Regions from separate parts of the Nocardioides sp. P86 genome, predicted to be linked through region 2. Evidence: riboswitches for the same ligand, from Rfam matches in the RefSeq annotation. Region 2 holds a riboswitch; each other region holds the start of a gene.
The links. A riboswitch is a leader RNA that binds a small molecule or an ion and turns the genes downstream of it on or off. The one in region 2 is predicted to bind thiamine pyrophosphate.
Positions count from the first base shown of each region.

Region 1 (5,739 bases), on a different contig from region 2:
GCGTAGGTCGCGAAGCCCTCGGCCAGCCAGATGTCGTGCCAGTCGACCAGGGTCACGGAGTCGCCGAACCACTGGTGCGCGGTCTCGTGGACGAGGGCACCGTCGGCGGCGCCGACCGAGGGGTAGAACGGGCGGGTCTGGGTCTCCAGCGCGTAGCCCACGTCGGCGTCGTCGACGACCAGCCCGGCGGCGTCGAAGGGGTAGGGGCCGAAGAGCCTCTCCTGGAAGGCGATCACCTTCGGCAGCAGCCGCCGCGCCGCGGCGGCGTCGCCGCCGGTGACGTCGGTGAAGGACCAGATCGGGATCGTGCGGCCGTCGACCGACTCGGTCTGCGACTCGAAGACGTCGAACTGCCCGATCGAGACCATGGCCAGGTAGGTCGCCATCGGGTCGTCGGCCCGCCAGGTCCACGTGGTGGTGAGGCCCTCGTCGCGCTGGGAGACGAGCACGCCGTTGGCGGTGGCCTCGTAGCCGGTGGGCACGGTGAGGCGGAAGGTGTAGCGCGCCTTGTCGCCGGGGGTGTTGTTGGAGGGGATCCAGGTCATCGTGCCGACCGGCTCGCCCAGGGCGGTGGCGCCGTCGGCCGTGCGGACCCAGCCCTCGGTGGACCCGTCGGGGTCGATGTGCTCCTGCGGCTCGCCGGCGTAGTCGACGCGCACCGTGAAGCGCCCCCGGTCGAGCCCGCCGTCGGGGCGCACCGTGAGCTCGTGGCCGTCGCGCGAGAAGGCGGCCTGCTCGCCGTCGACCAGCACGCGCGACACGTCGAGACCCTCGAGGTCGAGGTCGAAGCGGCCCAGGTCGCGCGCCGCGACGGCGACGATCCGCGTCGTGGCGGTGAGCTGGTTGGTCCCGGGCGTGTAGTCGAGCGACACGTCGTAGGACCGGACCTGGTAGCGCGCGTCGCCCTGCCGCGGGAAGAGCGTGTCGCCGCCCGCACCGGCCTCGCTGCCGGCCTGCGCCGCGTACGCCGCCGGGGGCGCGAGCGCCACCACCCCGGTCGAGGCGAGGGCGAGGGTGGCCAGGGAGAGTCCGAGTCGTCGCAGCACGTCTCGGACCCTACGCCCGCCCGACCCCGCCGGCGACCGCCCCGCCCCGCCCCCGGTGGTTGAGGAGGGAGCGCCAGCGACCGTCTCGAAACCTCCGCGGCCCCCACCACCCCCGCAGGCCACGCCGGGACCTCTCAGCCGCGCCGCCGCATCGGTACGTGGGGGATGCCGTCCTCCAGGAACTCCGGCCCGTCGACGGCGAAGCCGAAGCCGGCGTACCAGCCCGCCAGCGGCGCCTGGGCGTCGAGCACGACGTCACGGCGCACCGCGCTCCCGGTCTCGGCCCCGGTCTCGCTCCCGGTCCCGGTCCCGTCGCACAGCGCTACGCACGCCTCCATCAGCGCACCGCTGAGTCCTCGCCCGCGCCCCGCGGGATGCAGCACGACCCGGCCGACGCGCCACGTGTCGCCGTCGTCGAGCACCCGGGCGTAGCCCAGCACCGGCACCTCGTCGGGTCGCTCGGGGTCGGGGAGCACGACGTGGCGGGTGCCGGGCTCGGTGTCTCGGCCGTCGAGGTCGGGGTAGGGGCAGGCCTGCTCGACCACGAAGACCTCCTGCCGCAGCCGCCACACGGCGTAGGCGACCGCCGGCGCGAGCCCCGCGAAGTCGCTCGACCACACCACCGGGCCGCCCGCCGGGCCGCCCGCCGAACCGCCCGCCGAACGGCTCACCGGGCCGCTCACCGGGCCGACCCCCGCAGGAAGGCCTCGACGGTGCGCCGGGCCCGACGTGCCTCGGGGATGAGCGGCAGGATCGGGTAGACGTGGATGAGGTCGGGCTCCTCGACGTAGGTGAGGTCCCACCCGGCCTCGGCGGCCCGCCGCGCCAGCAGCCGTACGCCGGGGACGAGCAGGTCGCGCGTGCCGCAGAGCACGAGCGCCGGCGGCAGGCCGGCGAGGTCGCCCAGCGCCGGGGAGACCTCGGGGCGGGCCAGGTCGTCGGGGGAGCCGGCCCACCACGCGGCGTAGGCGTGCAGCTTGGACTCGAAGAGCCACGGGTCGCGCGCCGCGAACCACCGGGTCGCGGGCGTGGAGGTGGTGAGGTCGACCCAGGGCGAGAGCAGCAGCAGCCGCTCCAGCGACCCCGCCGGGTCGAGACCGCGGTCGCGCACGCTCTGGGCCACGGCCAGCGCGATGCCGCCGCCGGCGGAGTCGCCGCCCAGCAGCACCGGGCCGTGGGCGCAGGCGCGCGCGACGACGTCGACGAGCCGGTCGTGGGAGTCGGCCCAGGTGCTGCCCGGGGCCAGCGGGTAGTCGGGCAGCACGACCCGCACCCCGAGCCGGCGGGCGAGCGCGGCGGCGTAGCGCACGTGGAAGGGGTCGATGCCGGCGATGTAGGCGCCGCCGTGCATCCACACCAGGGTCCGCTCGGGCTCGACCCCACGCGGGGCGAGCACGTGCACGTCGAAGCCGGCGGAGGAGTCGGTGACGAGGGTGAAGCGCCGCGCGAAGCCGGGCACCAGCCCCGTCGCCAGCCCGGGCGCGCGACGTGCCTGCCCCTCGAGCACGCGCTCGCGCTCCTCGGGCAGCGAGCTCAGCTCGCCGGCCCGGCGCAGTCGGGGGATGAGGGTCGCGAGGAGCTGGTGGCGGAGGCTCGGCACGCCGGAAGCCTCTCAGACCCCGCCAGCAGCGCCCACCGACCGGGCGCCGGGTGGCCACGGCCCGGCGCCCGACCGTGCCGGACCGGACGGCGACCCGCCGGCGACCTGCCGGCGACCTACACTGGCCGCAGAAGACAGGGGAGCACGACCGGCCACCGGTGGCGTGCTGAGAGTGCGGACGACGAGTCGCGTCGTACCGCAGACCCTCCGAACCTGCTCCGGCTAGCACCGGCGAAGGGAGGCCACATGAGGCGTGCGCGCGCACTCACCGTCCTGACCACCGCGGTGGTCCTCGGCCTCACCACGGCCTGCTCGCTGGTCGGCAGCGGCGACGACGACCCGACCGCCGCCGACACGGGCGGTGCGGGCTCCTCCACCGGCGCCGGCGGCACCGAGGGGGCCACCGGCGACGGCAGCGAGGTCGTGCTGGTCACCCACGAGTCGTTCGTCCTGCCCCAGAAGGTCGAGCGGGCCTTCGAGCAGCAGTCGGGCTACGACCTCGTGGTCCGCGCCTCCGGTGACGCCGGCAGCCTCACCAACAAGCTGGTCCTGACCAAGGACTCCCCGACCGGCGACGTGGCCTTCGGTGTCGACAACACCTTCGCCTCCCGCGCGCTGGAGGAGGGCGTCTTCGCCCCCTACGCCTTCGACGCCCCCGCCGGGGTCTCCGACTACGCCGTGCCCGGCGACGACGAGCAGGCCCTGACCGCCGTCGACAACGGCAACGTGTGCGTCAACGTCGACGAGACGTGGTTCGCCGAGCGCGACCTCGAGCCGCCGGCCTCGCTCGACGACCTCACCGACCCCGCCTACCGCGACCTGCTCGTCGTGCCCGGAGCCACGACCAGCTCCCCGGGCCTGGCCTTCCTGCTGGCCACGATCGCGGAGTACGGCGAGGACTGGCCCGACTACTGGGCCGACCTCATGGACAACGGCGCCAAGCTCGTCGACGGCTGGTCGGACGCCTACCAGACCGACTTCACCCAGGGCGGCGGCTCCGGCGACCGCCCGGTCGTGGTCTCCTACGACTCCTCCCCGGCCTTCACCCTCGCCGACGACGGCACCTCGACCACCCGGGCGCTGCTCGACACCTGCTTCCAGCAGGTCGAGTACGTCGGGGTCCTGGCGGGCGCGGAGAACGTGGCCGGGGCCGAGGCGCTGGTGCGCTTCATGACCGGGCCGGAGGTGCAGGCCGCGCTGCCGGAGTCGATGTACGTCTTCCCGGTCGTCGAGGGCACCGAGCTGCCGGCCGACTGGGCGCAGCACGCCGAGCGCCCCACCGACCCCTACGAGGTCGACCCCGCCGAGATCGCCACCGAGCGCGCCACGTGGCTGCAGGAGTGGACGGACGTCGTCACCCGGTGAGGCGTGGGCTGACCCTGGTGGCGCTCGCGGCGCTGCCGGTGGCGGTGCTGGCGGTCTTCTTCGTGCTGCCGGTGAGCGGCATGCTCGCGCGGGGCTTCGTCGTCGACGGCGTTGTCGACCCGGGCGCCGTGCTCGAGGTGCTGGGCCGCGAGCGGGTGCACCGGGTGCTGTGGTTCACCGTCTGGTCGGCGACGGTGGCCACGGCGCTGTCGGTGCTGCTGGGCCTGCCGGCCGCCTTCGCCCTGCACCGTCTCGACTTCCCGCTGCGCCGGGTGGTGCGGGCCGCGCTGCTCGTGCCCTTCGTGCTGCCCACCGTGGTCGTCGGCATCGGCTTCCGCCAGCTGCTGGGCGAGGCGGGCCCGCTGGCCTTCCTCGGCCTCGACGGCAGCCCGGTGGCGATCGTGGCGGGCCTGGTCTTCTTCAACGTCGCCGTGGTCATCCGCGGCGTGGGCGCGGCGTGGGAGTCGCTCGACCCGCGCCCGGGCGAGGCGGCCGCGGCGCTGGGTGCGAGCCCGCTGCAGGTGCTGCGCACCGTGACGCTGCCGGCGCTGCGCCCGGCGATCGTGTCGTCGGCCAGCGTGGTCTTCCTCTTCTGCGCCACCGCCTTCGGCGTCGTGCTGACCCTGGGCGGGCTCCGCTACTCCTCGGTGGAGACTGAGATCTACCTGCTCACCACCAACCTGCTCGACCTCCAGGCGGCCGCGGCCCTGTCGATCCTCCAGCTCGTGGCGGTCACCGCGCTGCTGCTGGTGGCCGCGCGGCTGCGGGCGGTGCCCGACCCGACGCTGGCGCGCGTCGTGCCCCGCCCGCGCCGCCCCCGCCGCGGCGACCTCCCCCAGCTGGGCGCCACCGCGCTGCTGCTCGTGGTGGTCGCCGCGCCCGTGGCGGTGCTGGTGAGCGGCTCGCTGCGCGTCGACGACGCCTGGAGCCTGGGCAACTACCGCGCCCTGCGCACCCCCGGCGAGGGCGGCGCCCTGCTGGTGCCGGTGACCGACGCGCTGCTCACCTCGCTGCGCACCGCGGTCGACGCGACCTGGATGTCGCTGACCCTGGGCCTGCTGGTGGCCGTCGTGGTCACACGGGGCTCCCGCGGGCGGGCCGAGCGGCGGGTGCGTGCGGCCCTCGACGGCTTCTTCATGCTGCCCCTGGGCGTCTCGGCGGTGACGCTCGGCTTCGGCTTCCTCATCACCCTCGACTCCCCGCCGCTCGACCTGCGCGACTCCCCGCTGCTGGTGCCGGTGGCCCAGGCGCTGGTGGCGCTGCCGCTGGTGGTGCGCACGATCGCCCCCGTGCTCGGCGGCGTCGACGACCGGCAGCGCCAGGCGGCCGCCTCGCTGGGCGCCGGGGCCTGGCGCACCGTGCTCACCGTCGACCTGCCGGTGGTGTGGCGCCCCCTGCTGGCCGCCGCCGGCTTCGCCTTCGCGGTGTCGCTGGGGGAGTTCGGGGCCACGTCCTTCCTCGCGCGCGAGGAGTCCCCGACCCTGCCGGTGGTCATCTACCGCCTCATCGGCAGCCCCGGGGCCATGAACTACGGCATGGCCCTGGCCGCCTCCGTGGTGCTGGCCGCGGCCACGGCCGGTGTGATGCTGGCCGTCGAGCGGCTGCGCGTGCCGTCGCTGGGGGCCCTGTGACCGGCCCTGTGACCGGCCCTGTGACCGGCCCCGTGACCAGCCCTGTGACCGGCCCGACGACAGGAGGAGCGCGATGCTCGCGCTGAGCGACGTCTCG
Region 1 covers NZ_JAMAYE010000001.1:1,485,335-1,491,073, reverse strand. Annotated here, with positions in the region: gene M3673_RS07065 (M1 family metallopeptidase) at 1-1,046, opposite strand, end outside; gene M3673_RS07060 (GNAT family N-acetyltransferase) at 1,181-1,669, opposite strand; gene M3673_RS07055 (alpha/beta hydrolase) at 1,726-2,646, opposite strand; TPP riboswitch at 2,773-2,903, shown strand; gene M3673_RS07050 (thiamine ABC transporter substrate binding subunit) at 2,893-4,011, shown strand; gene M3673_RS07045 (iron ABC transporter permease) at 4,008-5,642, shown strand; gene M3673_RS07040 (ABC transporter ATP-binding protein) at 5,716-5,739, shown strand, end outside.
Region 1: another riboswitch for thiamine pyrophosphate. It lies ahead of M3673_RS07050 (thiamine ABC transporter substrate binding subunit); the one in region 2 lies ahead of thiE (thiamine phosphate synthase).

Region 2 (5,739 bases):
GCCGTGGTCGTGCTCACCGACGCCGACGCGGTCGCCGACACCGACCTCGCCGCCGTGCGCGACCTGGCCGGGGCCGGGGTCGTGGTCCACCGCGGCGACGCCCGCGGCTCCCTGCTGGGCACCACCACCACCTGAGCCGCGCCGGGGGCCGGGGTCACCGGGCCGCGGCCCACAACGCGTGCAGGTGGTGCACGGGCCCGTGGCCCGTGCCGACCTCGAGCTCCGGTCCGTGCTCGATGGCGCCGCGGAGCCAGGCCTTGGCCGTGCGCGCCGAGCCGGCCCAGTCGGCCGTGCGGGCCAGCAGGGTGGCCATCGCCGCCGACAGCGAGCAGCCCGTGCCGTGGGTGCCGGTGCTCGCCAGCCGCCGCCCCGGCAGCTCGAGCAGGCCGCCCGGCACCACCGGCGCCGCGGCGGCGTCCACGAGGGCGTCGGGACAGCCGGCCTCCCCGCCGCGGTCGGAGGCGCTGCGCGCCAGGTGTCCTCCCTTGGCCAGCACGACCGCGCCGGTGCGCGCCGACAGCTCGGCCGCCTGCGAGAGCGCTCCCGACCAGTCGGGTGCCGCGGGCCGGTCGACCAGCACCGCCAGCTCGGCGAGGTTGGGCGTCAGCAGGTCGGCGCCGGCGCACAGGTCGCGCACCGCGGCCTCGGCGTCGGCGTCGAGGAGGCGGTGGCCGCTGGTGGAGACCATCACGGGGTCGAGCACCACCAGCGGCGGCGCCGTCCGCCCGAGCCACGCCGCGACCTCGCCGACCACGTCGGCGCGGGCCAGCATGCCGACCTTGACCGCGTCGACGGCGATGTCGTCGGAGACGGCGTCGAGCTGGGCGCGCAGGAAGGACGACGGCGGCACGTGCACGGCGCGCACCCCCTGGGTGTTCTGGGCCGTGAGGGCGCTGAGGGCGGCCATGCCGTAGCCGCCGTGGGCGGCGATGCTCTTGAGGTCGGCCTGCACGCCGGCGCCGCCGCTGGGGTCGCTCCCGGCGATGCTGAGCACGCGGGGCAGGTCCCTGGCGCGCAGGTCCGGTCGTGCCCGGCGCCCCGCGGTGGTGACGGGGCGGCTCACCGGGCGGCTCCCGGGGCGCCCCAGGCGGTGACGAGGGCCGCGGCGGCGCGGCGCGGGTCGGGGGCGGCGCAGACGGCCGCGACGACGGCGGCCCCCGCCGCGCCCGCACCCCGCACCGCGGCGAGGTCGCCCGCGACGATGCCACCGATCGCCACGCAGGGCAGCCGCCCGGCAGCGGCCACGACGGCGGCGAGGCCGGCCGCGCCGGTCACCGGCGGATGGTCGGCCTTGGTGGTGCTCGCGCGGTAGGCGCCGACCCCGAGGTAGTCGACCGTGCCGGGCGGCAGGTCGCCTGCGCGGGCGGCCAGCGCCGGGGTGGGGGTGGTCAGCCCGACCAGCGCGTCGGGGCCGACGAGGCGGCGTACGAGGGCGACGGGCAGGTCGCGCCGGCCCACGTGCACGCCGTCGACCGCGAGGCCGCGGGCCCGCGCGGCGAGCAGCACGTCGACGCGGTCGTCGACCACCAGGCGCGCCCGGTCGCGGCACAGCTCGGCCACCTCGCCCAGCAGCTCGAGCACCTCGCCGTCCGGCTCGGTCTTGGCGCGCAGCTGCACCCAGCGCACCCCGCCGTCGAGGGCGGCAGCCACCGTGGCCACCACGCCCCGCGGCCGGCAGGCACGGGTGTCGGCGACCAGCAGGACGCCGCCGGGGCGCCACCGGGCGGGGTCGGGCCGGATCGGGTCGGGCCGGATCGGGTCAGGCTGGATCGGGCGTGGCTGGTCCACGGCGACATCCCTTCGCTAGTGCGAGCTAGATCAGGTTCGACGGGTCTGCTCTCAGCCCGCGTCGGCGGGCACCCCGTGTCGTCCGCCACCGTACGACGGGAGGCGACACGGACCCGACTCCCGGGCGACACGACCCGGGAGTAACGTGCGGCGGGTGGCTGAGAGCGGTGCTTGGAGACAGCATGAGGAGGCGGTCGCCCGCCTGCTGACGTCGTACGCGGACCTGGCGCCCGCCGCCCCCGTGCGACTGGCCAAGCGCACCTCCAACCTGTTCCGGCCCCGCACCGCGACCACGTCGCCGGGCCTCGACGTGTCGGGCCTGACCGGCGTGATCGAGGTCGACCCCGGGCGGCGCACCGCCGAGGTGCAGGGCATGTGCACCTACGAGGACCTCGTGGCGGCCACGCTGGCCCACGGGCTCGTGCCCGAGGTGGTGCCGCAGCTGCGCACCATCACCCTCGGTGGCGCGGTCACCGGGCTGGGCGTGGAGTCGACGAGCTTCCGCCACGGGCTGCCCCACGAGTCGGTGCTGGAGATGGACGTGCTCACCGGCGCCGGCGAGATCGTCACGACCCGACCCGGCGAGGACCTCTTCGACACCTTCCCCAACTCCTACGGCTCGCTGGGCTACGCCACGCGGCTGCGGATCTCGCTGGTCGCGGTGCCGTCCTTCGTGGCCCTGCGCCACGTGCGCTTCGCCGACGCGAAGGAGCTGGCGGCGGGGATCGCGGCCGTGGTCGGGTCGGGGGAGCACGACGGGGTGCGGGTCGACGGTCTCGACGGCGTCGCGTTCTCCCCCGACGAGCTCTACCTCACGCTGGCCACCTTCACCGACCGACCCGGCGGGCCGGCGTCGGACTACACCGGCCAGCAGGTCTTCTACCGCTCCCTGCAGCAGCGCGAGCACGACGTGCTGACGACCGAGGACTACCTCTGGCGCTGGGACACCGACTGGTTCTGGTGCTCGGGGGCCTTCGGGGTGCAGCGCCCCGTCGTACGACGCCTGTGGCCGCGGCGCTGGCGTCGCTCCGACGTCTACCACCGCCTCGTCGGCCTCGACCAGCGCCTCGGCCTGGTCGACCGCCTCGACGCCCGCGCGGGCCGACCGCGGCGCGAGCGGGTGGTGCAGGACGTCGAGGTGCCCGTCGAGCGGCTGCCCGACTTCCTGGCGTGGTTCGACGACGAGGTCGGCATGCGCCCGGTGTGGCTGTGCCCGCTGGTCTCCCGCGGCACCAGCGGCGGCGGGCGCTGGCCCACCTACCCCCTCGAGCCCGGCGAGACCTACGTCAACGTCGGCTTCTGGGGCACCGTGCACGTCGGCGACGACGCCGACGACGGCCCGACCAACCGCGCCATCGAGGCCGAGGTGCACCGCCTCGGCGGGCACAAGTCCCTCTACTCCGAGGCCTTCTACGACCGCGAGACCTTCGACCGGCTCTACGACGGGGCGCACCTGGCCGCCGTCAAGGCCCGCGTCGACCCCGACGACAGACTCACCCACCTCTACGACAAGGCGGTGCGCAGGCAGTGACCGGCTCCACGACATCCACCCTCACCATCGGCCAGGCGGTCGAGACCCTGCTGCGCGACGGCATGCCGGTGCGGTTCCGGGCCTACGACGGCTCCGTCGCGGGCCCGCCCGACGCCGAGCTCGGCCTCGAGCTGCGCACCCCGCGCGGGCTGTCGTACCTGCTCACCGCGCCCGGCGACCTCGGCATGGCGCGCGCCTACGTCTCCGGCGACCTGGTCGTGCACGGCGTGCACCCCGGCGACCCCTACGCCGTCATGCGGCTCCTGCAGAACCACCTGCGCTTCCGCAAGCCCACCCCCGGCGAGCTCGTGACCCTCGTGCGCGGGCTCGGCCTGGGCCACCTCAAGCCGCCGCCGCCCCCGCCGCAGGAGCACCTGCCGCGCTGGCGGCGCGCCGTGGAGGGCCTGCGCCACTCGCTGACGCGCGACGCCGAGGTCATCAGCCACCACTATGACGTCTCCAACGCCTTCTACCGCCACGTGCTGGGCCCCTCGATGGCCTACACCTGCGCCGTCTACCCCGACGCCGACGCCTCGCTGGAGGAGGCGCAGGCCGAGAAGTTCGACCTCGTGTGCCGCAAGCTCGACCTCAGGCCGGGACAGCGCCTGCTCGACGTGGGCTGCGGCTGGGGAGGCATGGTGCGCCACGCCGCCCGGGAGTACGGCGTGAAGGCGCTCGGTGTGACGCTGTCGCGCGAGCAGGCGTCGTGGGCCAAGGAGGCCATCGACCGCGACGGCCTGGGCGACCTCGCCGAGGTGCGCCACAGCGACTACCGCGAGGTGCTCGAGACCGACTTCGACGCGGTCAGCTCGATCGGGCTGCTCGAGCACGTCGGCGTGCGCAACTACCCGGCGTACTTCTCCTTCCTGCGCGAGCGGCTGCGCCCCGAGGGCCGGCTGCTCAACCACTGCATCACCCGCCACGACAACGCGGTCACCGAGACCGGGGCGTTCATCGACCGCTACGTCTTCCCCGACGGCGAGCTGACCGGGTCGGGCACGATCATCGCCACCGCCCAGGACGCGGGGCTGGAGGTCGTGCACGAGGAGAACCTGCGCCGCCACTACGCGATGACCCTGCGCGACTGGTGCGCCAACCTCGTCGAGCACTGGGACGAGTGCGTGGCCGAGGTCGGCGAGGGCACGGCCCGGGTGTGGGGGCTCTACATGGCCGGCTCGCGGCTCGGCTTCGAGCGCAACGAGATCCAGCTGCACCAGGTGCTGGCGGTGCGCACCGGCGAGGACGGCTCCGACGGATTGCCGCTGCGGCCCACCTGGTGACTAACCTCGTCCGGTGAGCACCCGCGCCCAGCAGTACGCCGCCGTGGTGCTGCGTCGCGAGCAGCGCAGCGACCACCTCGTGCGCCTGGTCCTCGGCGGGCCCGGTCTGGCCGGGTTCGTCTCGACCGGCGTGCCCGACGAGTGGGTGGGCCTCGTGGTGCCGGGCCAGTTCCAGAGCCGCTACTACACGGTGCGCTCCTGGGACGGCACCGAGCTCGTGCTCGACGTCGTCGTGCACGACGTCGGCCTGGTCACCGAGTGGGCGGCACGGCCGGCCGAGGAGCTGGTGGGGGAGACCGTGACGGTCACCGAGCCCAAGGGCTCCTTCGCCATGCCGGCGGGAGCGGCCTGGCTGATGCTGGTCGGCGACCTCACCGCCCTGCCGGCCATGGCCCGCATCGCCCAGACGACCACCCGGGCCGACGGCGCGAGGGCCGCGGTGCCGACCCGGATCTGGGTCGAGGTGCCCGAGGTGCCGACCGGCTACCTGCCCGAGGGCCTCGACGTGACCTGGCTGCCGCAGCCCGGCGAGGGCCGCTCCCGGCTGGCCGAGGTCGTCGAGGAGCTGGACTGGCCCGCCGACGAGGGATACTTCTGGATGGCGGGGGAGTCCTCGCAGATGCGGGCGATCCGCAAGCACCTGATGCGCGAGCGGTCGCTGCCCAGCACGGCCTACGACGTGATGGGCTACTGGCGCGGAGGCGCCACCCGTCAGCCACGCGCGGTCGACCCCGGCCCCATCTGGCGGGCCGGCAAGGCAGCGGGCAAGACCGACGAGCAGATCTGGGCCGACTACGACGAGGCGCGACATGAGTGAGACCCCCACGACCCCCGGCAGCAGGTCGGGCCGCACGTCCGGCGAGCGCCTCGACGACCACCGCGCGGGTGGCGGTGCCGACGGGAGCGCCGGCTTCCGCAGCGGCTTCGCCTCCTTCGTGGGTCGCCCCAACGCCGGCAAGTCCACGCTGACCAACGCGCTGGTCGGCTCGAAGGTGGTCATCACCTCCTCCAAGCCCCAGACCACCCGCACGGTGGTCCGCGGCATCGTGCACCGCCCCGACTCCCAGCTCGTGCTGGTCGACACCCCGGGGCTGCACCGCCCCCGCACCCTGCTCGGCGAGCGGCTCAACGACCTGGTCA
Region 2 covers NZ_JAMAYE010000002.1:491,872-497,610, reverse strand. Annotated here, with positions in the region: gene M3673_RS09905 (hypothetical protein) at 1-135, shown strand, start outside; gene thiD (bifunctional hydroxymethylpyrimidine kinase/phosphomethylpyrimidine kinase) at 155-1,063, opposite strand; gene thiE (thiamine phosphate synthase) at 1,060-1,788, opposite strand; TPP riboswitch at 1,779-1,874, opposite strand; gene M3673_RS09890 (FAD-binding oxidoreductase) at 1,943-3,319, shown strand; gene M3673_RS09885 (class I SAM-dependent methyltransferase) at 3,316-4,599, shown strand; gene M3673_RS09880 (siderophore-interacting protein) at 4,613-5,416, shown strand; gene era (GTPase Era) at 5,409-5,739, shown strand, end outside.

Region 3 (5,739 bases), on a different contig from region 2:
CCTCGATCTTCCACACCGCCTCCATGCCGAGCTCGGCGTACTCCAGCACCTCCACCGAGGTGATGCAGTCCTGGGCCAGCCGGGCGGCGGGTCCGCCGATGGAGCCGAGGTAGAAGCCGCCGTGGGCCTCGCACGACTCGGTGACCTGCTTCGAGCGGTTGCCCTTGGCCAGCATCACCTTCGAGCCGCCGGCGGCCTGGAAGGACCGCACGTAGGAGTCCATCCGCCCGGCGGTGGTGGGGCCGAAGGAGCCGGACGCCATGCCGTCGGGGGTCTTGGCCGGGCCGGCGTAGTAGACCGGGTGGTCCTGGAGGTACTGCGGCATCTCCTCGCCGGCGTCGAGGCGCTCCTGGATCTTGGCGTGCGCGATGTCGCGGGCGACCACCAGCGGGCCGGTGAGCGAGAGGCGGGTCTTGACCGGGTGGCGGGTGAGCTCGGCGAGGATCTCGTCCATCGGGCGGGTCAGGTCGATGCGCACGACGTCGCCGGCGCCGACGAGGTCCTGCACCTCCGGCTCGGGGAGGTACTGCGCGGGGTCGGTCTCCAGCTGCTCGAGGAAGACGCCCTCGGCGGTGATCTTGCCCAGCGCCTGGCGGTCGGCCGAGCAGGAGACGGCGATCGCGACCGGGCACGAGGCGCCGTGGCGCGGCAGGCGCACGACCCGCACGTCGTGGCAGAAGTACTTGCCGCCGAACTGCGCGCCGATCCCGAAGGACTGGGTCAGCTCGAAGACCTGCTCCTCCAGCTCGAGGTCGCGGAAGCCGTGGGCGCTCATCGAGCCCTCGGTGGGCAGGTTGTCGAGGTAGTGCGCCGAGGCGTACTTGGCGGTCTTGAGCGCGAACTCCGCGCTCGTGCCGCCGATGACCACGGCGAGGTGGTACGGCGGGCACGCGGCGGTGCCGAGGGAGCGGATCTTCTCGTCGAGGAACTCCAGCATCCGCTTCGGGTTGAGGATCGCCTTGGTCTCCTGGAAGAGGAACGACTTGTTGGCCGACCCACCGCCCTTGGCCATGAAGAGGAACTTGTACTCCGGCGAGCCGTCGGCGGCGGGCGTGGAGTAGAGCTCGATCTGGGCCGGCAGGTTGCTGCCGGTGTTCTTCTCCTCGTAGGTGGTCAGCGGGGCCAGCTGGGAGTAGCGCAGGTTGAGCCGGGTGTAGGCGTCGAAGACGCCCCGGCTGATGGCCTCGCCGTCGTCGGCGCCGGTGAGCACGCCCTCGGACTTCTTGCCCATGACGATGGCGGTGCCGGTGTCCTGGCACATCGGCAGGACGCCGCCGGCGGAGATGTTGACGTTCTTGAGCAGGTCGAGCGCCACGAAGCGGTCGTTGCCGGAGGCCTCGGGGTCGTCGATGATCTTCCGCAGCTGGGCCAGGTGGGCCGGGCGCAGGTAGTGGCTGATGTCGTGCATCGCCTCGGCGGTCAGCCGCCGGATCGCCTCCGGCTCGACCTGGAGGAAGGTGCGCCCGCCGGCCTCGAAGGTGGAGACCCCCTCGTCGGTCACCAACCGGTAGGGCGTGTCGTCCTTGCCGGTGGGGAGGAGGTCGGAGTACCGGAAGTCGGGTTCGCTGGCCACGGGCCGCAAGGCTACGCCTGGGCGCGCCCCCGTGGGGCAGGACCCCGCTCCGCGGTCGACCCCTGGAAGGCGCCCGGAGCGGCTGCTACGGTCGACGGCGTCCACCACGGGAGCTCGCGGCAGCGAGCTGAGAGGGAGCTGAGCCGCTCCGACCGTCGAACCTGATCCGGGTCATGCCGGCGAAGGAAGCGAGGAGCAGCTGTGCTGTCGTCACGTCCCACCACCCGTCGTCCGAGCCCGCCGTCGAGCGCTCCGTCGAGTCCCCCGACGAGGGGGTGCGCCGGGGCTCCGCCCCGCTCGGCCCGGAGGGGCTGACCCGTGCGCGTGCGGGTGCTCGGCGCGGGGGTCGTCGGCCTGGCCTGCGCCGACGAGCTGGTGCGGCGCGGCCACGAGGTCGAGGTCGTCGACCCGGCCCCCGGTGGCGGTGCGTCCTACGCCGCCGCGGGGATGCTCGCGCCCACCGCCGAGGTGTGGCACGGCGAGGAGGCGCTGCTCGACCTGGGCCTGCGCAGCCTCGCGCTGTGGCCGGCCGCCGCCCGCCGCTGGGGCGTCGCGCTGCGCCCGGGCGGCACGCTCCTCGTCGGTCGTGACGACGCCGACCTCCAGCTGGTCGAGCGCCAGGCCGCGCTGCTGGCCCGCCTGGGCCGGCCCGTCGACGTCGTGGGCGGACGGGCCGCCCGCAGCCTCGAGCCGCGCCTCGGCGCCGGCGTCGCCGGAGCCGCCCTGCTGCCCGACGAGGGCAGCGTCGCCCCGCGCGAGGTCGTGGCCGCCCTGCTCGACCGGCACCGCGCCCGGCTCCTCCCGGCCCCGTCGGGGGCTCCGGTCGACCGCACGGTGGTCGCGACCGGGATCGCCGCGACCGGACTGGTGCGCGGCGTGCGCGGGGAGATCCTGCGGCTGCGCAGCGACGACCCGCCCGAGCGCACGGTGCGCGGGTGGGTCCACGGCGCGCCCGTCTACGTCGTGCCCCGCGCCGACGGCGAGGTGGTCGTCGGCGCGACCAGCGAGGAGCACGACGCGCCCCCGGTGGTCACCGCCGGCGGGGTGCGCCGCCTGCTCGAGGCCGCCTGCCGGCTGCTGCCCGGGCTCGACCGCGCCGAGCTGCTCGAGGCGACCGCCCGCGACCGTCCGGCCACGGCCGACAACCTGCCGCTCGTGGGGCCGGCCGGGCCGCGCTGGTCCGCGGGTCGGGCCGACGGCGGCCACGACACGGGCACCGGCGGGCGCGAGACGCCGGGAGCCCGCGACACGGGCACCGACAGCGACACGGGCACCGACGGCGACACGGGCACCGACGGCGACACCGTGCTGGCCGTCGGTCTCTTCCGCCACGGCGTGCTGCTCGCCCCGCTCGTGGCCGCGCTGGTGGCCGACCACCTCGACCACGGCCACGTCGAGCCCGCCCTCGACCCACGCCGCCTCGACCCGCGCCGCCTCGATCCGCGCCGCCTCGATCCGCGCCGCCTCGATCCGCGCCGCCTCGATCCGCGCCGCCTCGATCCGCGCCGCCTCGATCCGCGCCGCCTCGATCCGCCGCCCGCGCCACCGCACCGCCACCCGACCGCCCCAGCACACCCCCACCCGGCCGGAGACCGCCCATGACCCACGTCGTGCTCAACGGCGAGGCGCGCAGCCTCGACGACACCACCACGCTGGCCGAGCTGCTGGCCCCCACCGGCGCCGGGCGCGGCTGCGCGGTCGCCCTCAACGGCGTCGTCGTGCCCCGTGCGCAGCTGGCGGACCGGCGCCTCGCCGACGGCGACGTGGTCGAGGTCGTGACGGCGGTGCAGGGCGGATGAGCGCCGACGACGACCTCGTGGTCGGTGGCGTCGCGCTCGCCTCCCGGCTCCTGCTCGGCACCGGCGGTCTGCCCTCGGTGGCGTTGCTGCCCGCCGTGCTGGCGGCCGCCCGCCCCGGCCTGGTCACGGTGAGCATGCGGCGCACCGGCGCCCGGGGCCCCGGCGGGGTGCTTGACGTGCTCGACCGCGCCGGCGTGCGGGTGCTGCCCAACACCGCCGGCTGCACCACCGCCCGCGAGGCCGTGCTCACCGCGGAGCTGGCCCGCGAGGCGCTCGGCACCGACTGGGTCAAGCTCGAGGTCGTCGGCGACGAGGTCACGCTGATGCCCGACCCCGTCGAGCTGCTCGAGGCCGCCGGGACGCTGGTGCGCTCCGGCTTCACCGTGCTGCCCTACACCACCGACGACGCCGTCGTGGCGCGCCGGCTGGCCGACCTCGGCTGCGCCGCGGTGATGCCGCTGGGCTCGCCCATCGGCTCGGGGCTGGGCGTGCTCAACCCTCGTGCCATCGAGGCCCTGGTCGCCGCCGTCGACGTGCCGGTCGTGCTCGACGCGGGCGTCGGCACCGCCAGCGACGCCGCGCTCGCGCTCGAGCTGGGCTGCGACGCCGTCCTCGCCGCGACCGCCGTGACCCGCGCCGAGGACCCCGTGCGCATGGCGCGCGCCCTGCGGCTGGCCGTCGAGGCCGGTCACGCCGCGCGGCACGCCGGGCGGGTGCCCCGCCGGCGCACGGCCCGGGCCTCCAGCCCCGTCGAGGGCCGGATCGGGGCGGGGGCGTGAGCGCCCGGCCGACCCGCCCCTCGCCGTGGCCCGGACCCGGCGGACCGCCGCGCCTGCTGCTGCTCACCGACCGCTCCCAGCTGAGCCTGGGCCGGAGCCTGGTGGGCACCGTCGCGGAGTGCGTGGAGGCCGGCCTGCGCGCGGTGGTCGTGCGCGAGCCCGACCTGCACCCGCGTGCGCGCCACGCGCTCCTGGCCGCCCTCGCCCGGCTGCCCGGTCTGGTGGTGATCTCCTCGCGGCTGCCCGACCCCGCCGCCCACGGCGTGCACCTGGCCGCCCACCAGCGACCCGGCCGCTGGGCGACCTCGGCGGCCGGCCCGGTGGTGGGCCGCTCCTGCCACGCGGTGGGGGAGGTCCGCACGGCGGCGGCCGAGGGCGCGACGTACGTCGTGCTGTCGCCCTTCGGCGTCTCGCTGAGCAAGCCCGGCCACCTCCCGCCGCTGCCGCGGACCGCGTACGCCGAGGCGGCGGACGCCGGCGTGCCGGTGCTCGCCCTCGGCGGGATCGGCCGCGACGACGTGGCCGCCGCGCTCGACGCCGGCGCCCACGGGGTGGCCGTGATGGGCGGCGTCATGCGCGCCCGCGACCCCGCCGCCGAGGTGGCCGCCCTCCTGGCCCGCCTGCCCCCACCCGCCTCCCGAGCACTCGCTGCCCAGCCACCTGGGCGTCAAGCACCCGGGGGCCCACCACCCGCTTCCCGGCCGCCCACCTCACACCCGCCCGAGCGCCAGCCGCCCGAGCCACCCGCGCGCGCGAGCTGTCACGCCCCGTCGACCGCTCTGCCGGCCCGCCAGCCCCTCCGCTGACCCGTCACGACGGGGCGGTGGACGAGCGAACCGCGCGTGACGACGCGCGGCGCCCGACCCGCCCCGACCTGACCTGACCTGACCCGACACGACCCGACCCGACCTGAGGAGCCCCCCATGACCACCCACCCCGCCCACTCCCGCGTGCTGACCGAGGCCGGCACGCCGGTGACCCGCGTGGCGCTGACCAACGGCGAGACCTTCGACCGCTACTGCACGGCCGGGCCCGGCTGCGACCCCGAGGTCGGCCTCCCGCGGCTGCGCGGCGACTGGATCGCGGCGCGCGGTGACACCGAGACCTACGCCGGACGCGCCCCGCAGCTGCTCGACGACGGCCGCGCCGCTGTGCGTCGCGGGGCCGCGACCGAGGCGTGGCGCGGCGAGACGGCGGCCCCGCGCCGCGCCGTGCCCGGGGTGCGCGTCACGCAGCTGCACTACGCGCGCCGGGGCGAGGTGACCCGGGAGATGGAGTACGTCGCGGCGCGCGAGGGCTGCGACGTCGAGCTGGTGCGCAGCGAGGTCGCCGCGGGCCGCGCGATCATCCCGCTCAACGTCAACCACCCCGAGGCCGAGCCGATGGTCATCGGGCGGCGCTTCCTGGTGAAGGTCAACGCCAACATCGGCAACTCCGCGGTCACCAGCTCGATCGCCGAGGAGGTCGACAAGCTCACCTGGGCCACCACCTGGGGCGCCGACACGGTGATGGACCTCTCGACCGGCGACGACATCCACACCACGCGCGAGTGGATCGTGCGCAGCTCGCCGGTGCCGATCGGCACCGT
Region 3 covers NZ_JAMAYE010000001.1:887,137-892,875, reverse strand. Annotated here, with positions in the region: gene M3673_RS04070 (fumarate hydratase) at 1-1,573, opposite strand, end outside; TPP riboswitch at 1,670-1,779, shown strand; gene M3673_RS04065 (FAD-dependent oxidoreductase) at 1,892-3,175, shown strand; gene thiS (sulfur carrier protein ThiS) at 3,172-3,372, shown strand; gene M3673_RS04055 (thiazole synthase) at 3,369-4,151, shown strand; gene M3673_RS04050 (thiamine phosphate synthase) at 4,148-4,957, shown strand; gene thiC (phosphomethylpyrimidine synthase ThiC) at 5,075-5,739, shown strand, end outside.
Region 3: another riboswitch for thiamine pyrophosphate. It lies ahead of M3673_RS04065 (FAD-dependent oxidoreductase); the one in region 2 lies ahead of thiE (thiamine phosphate synthase).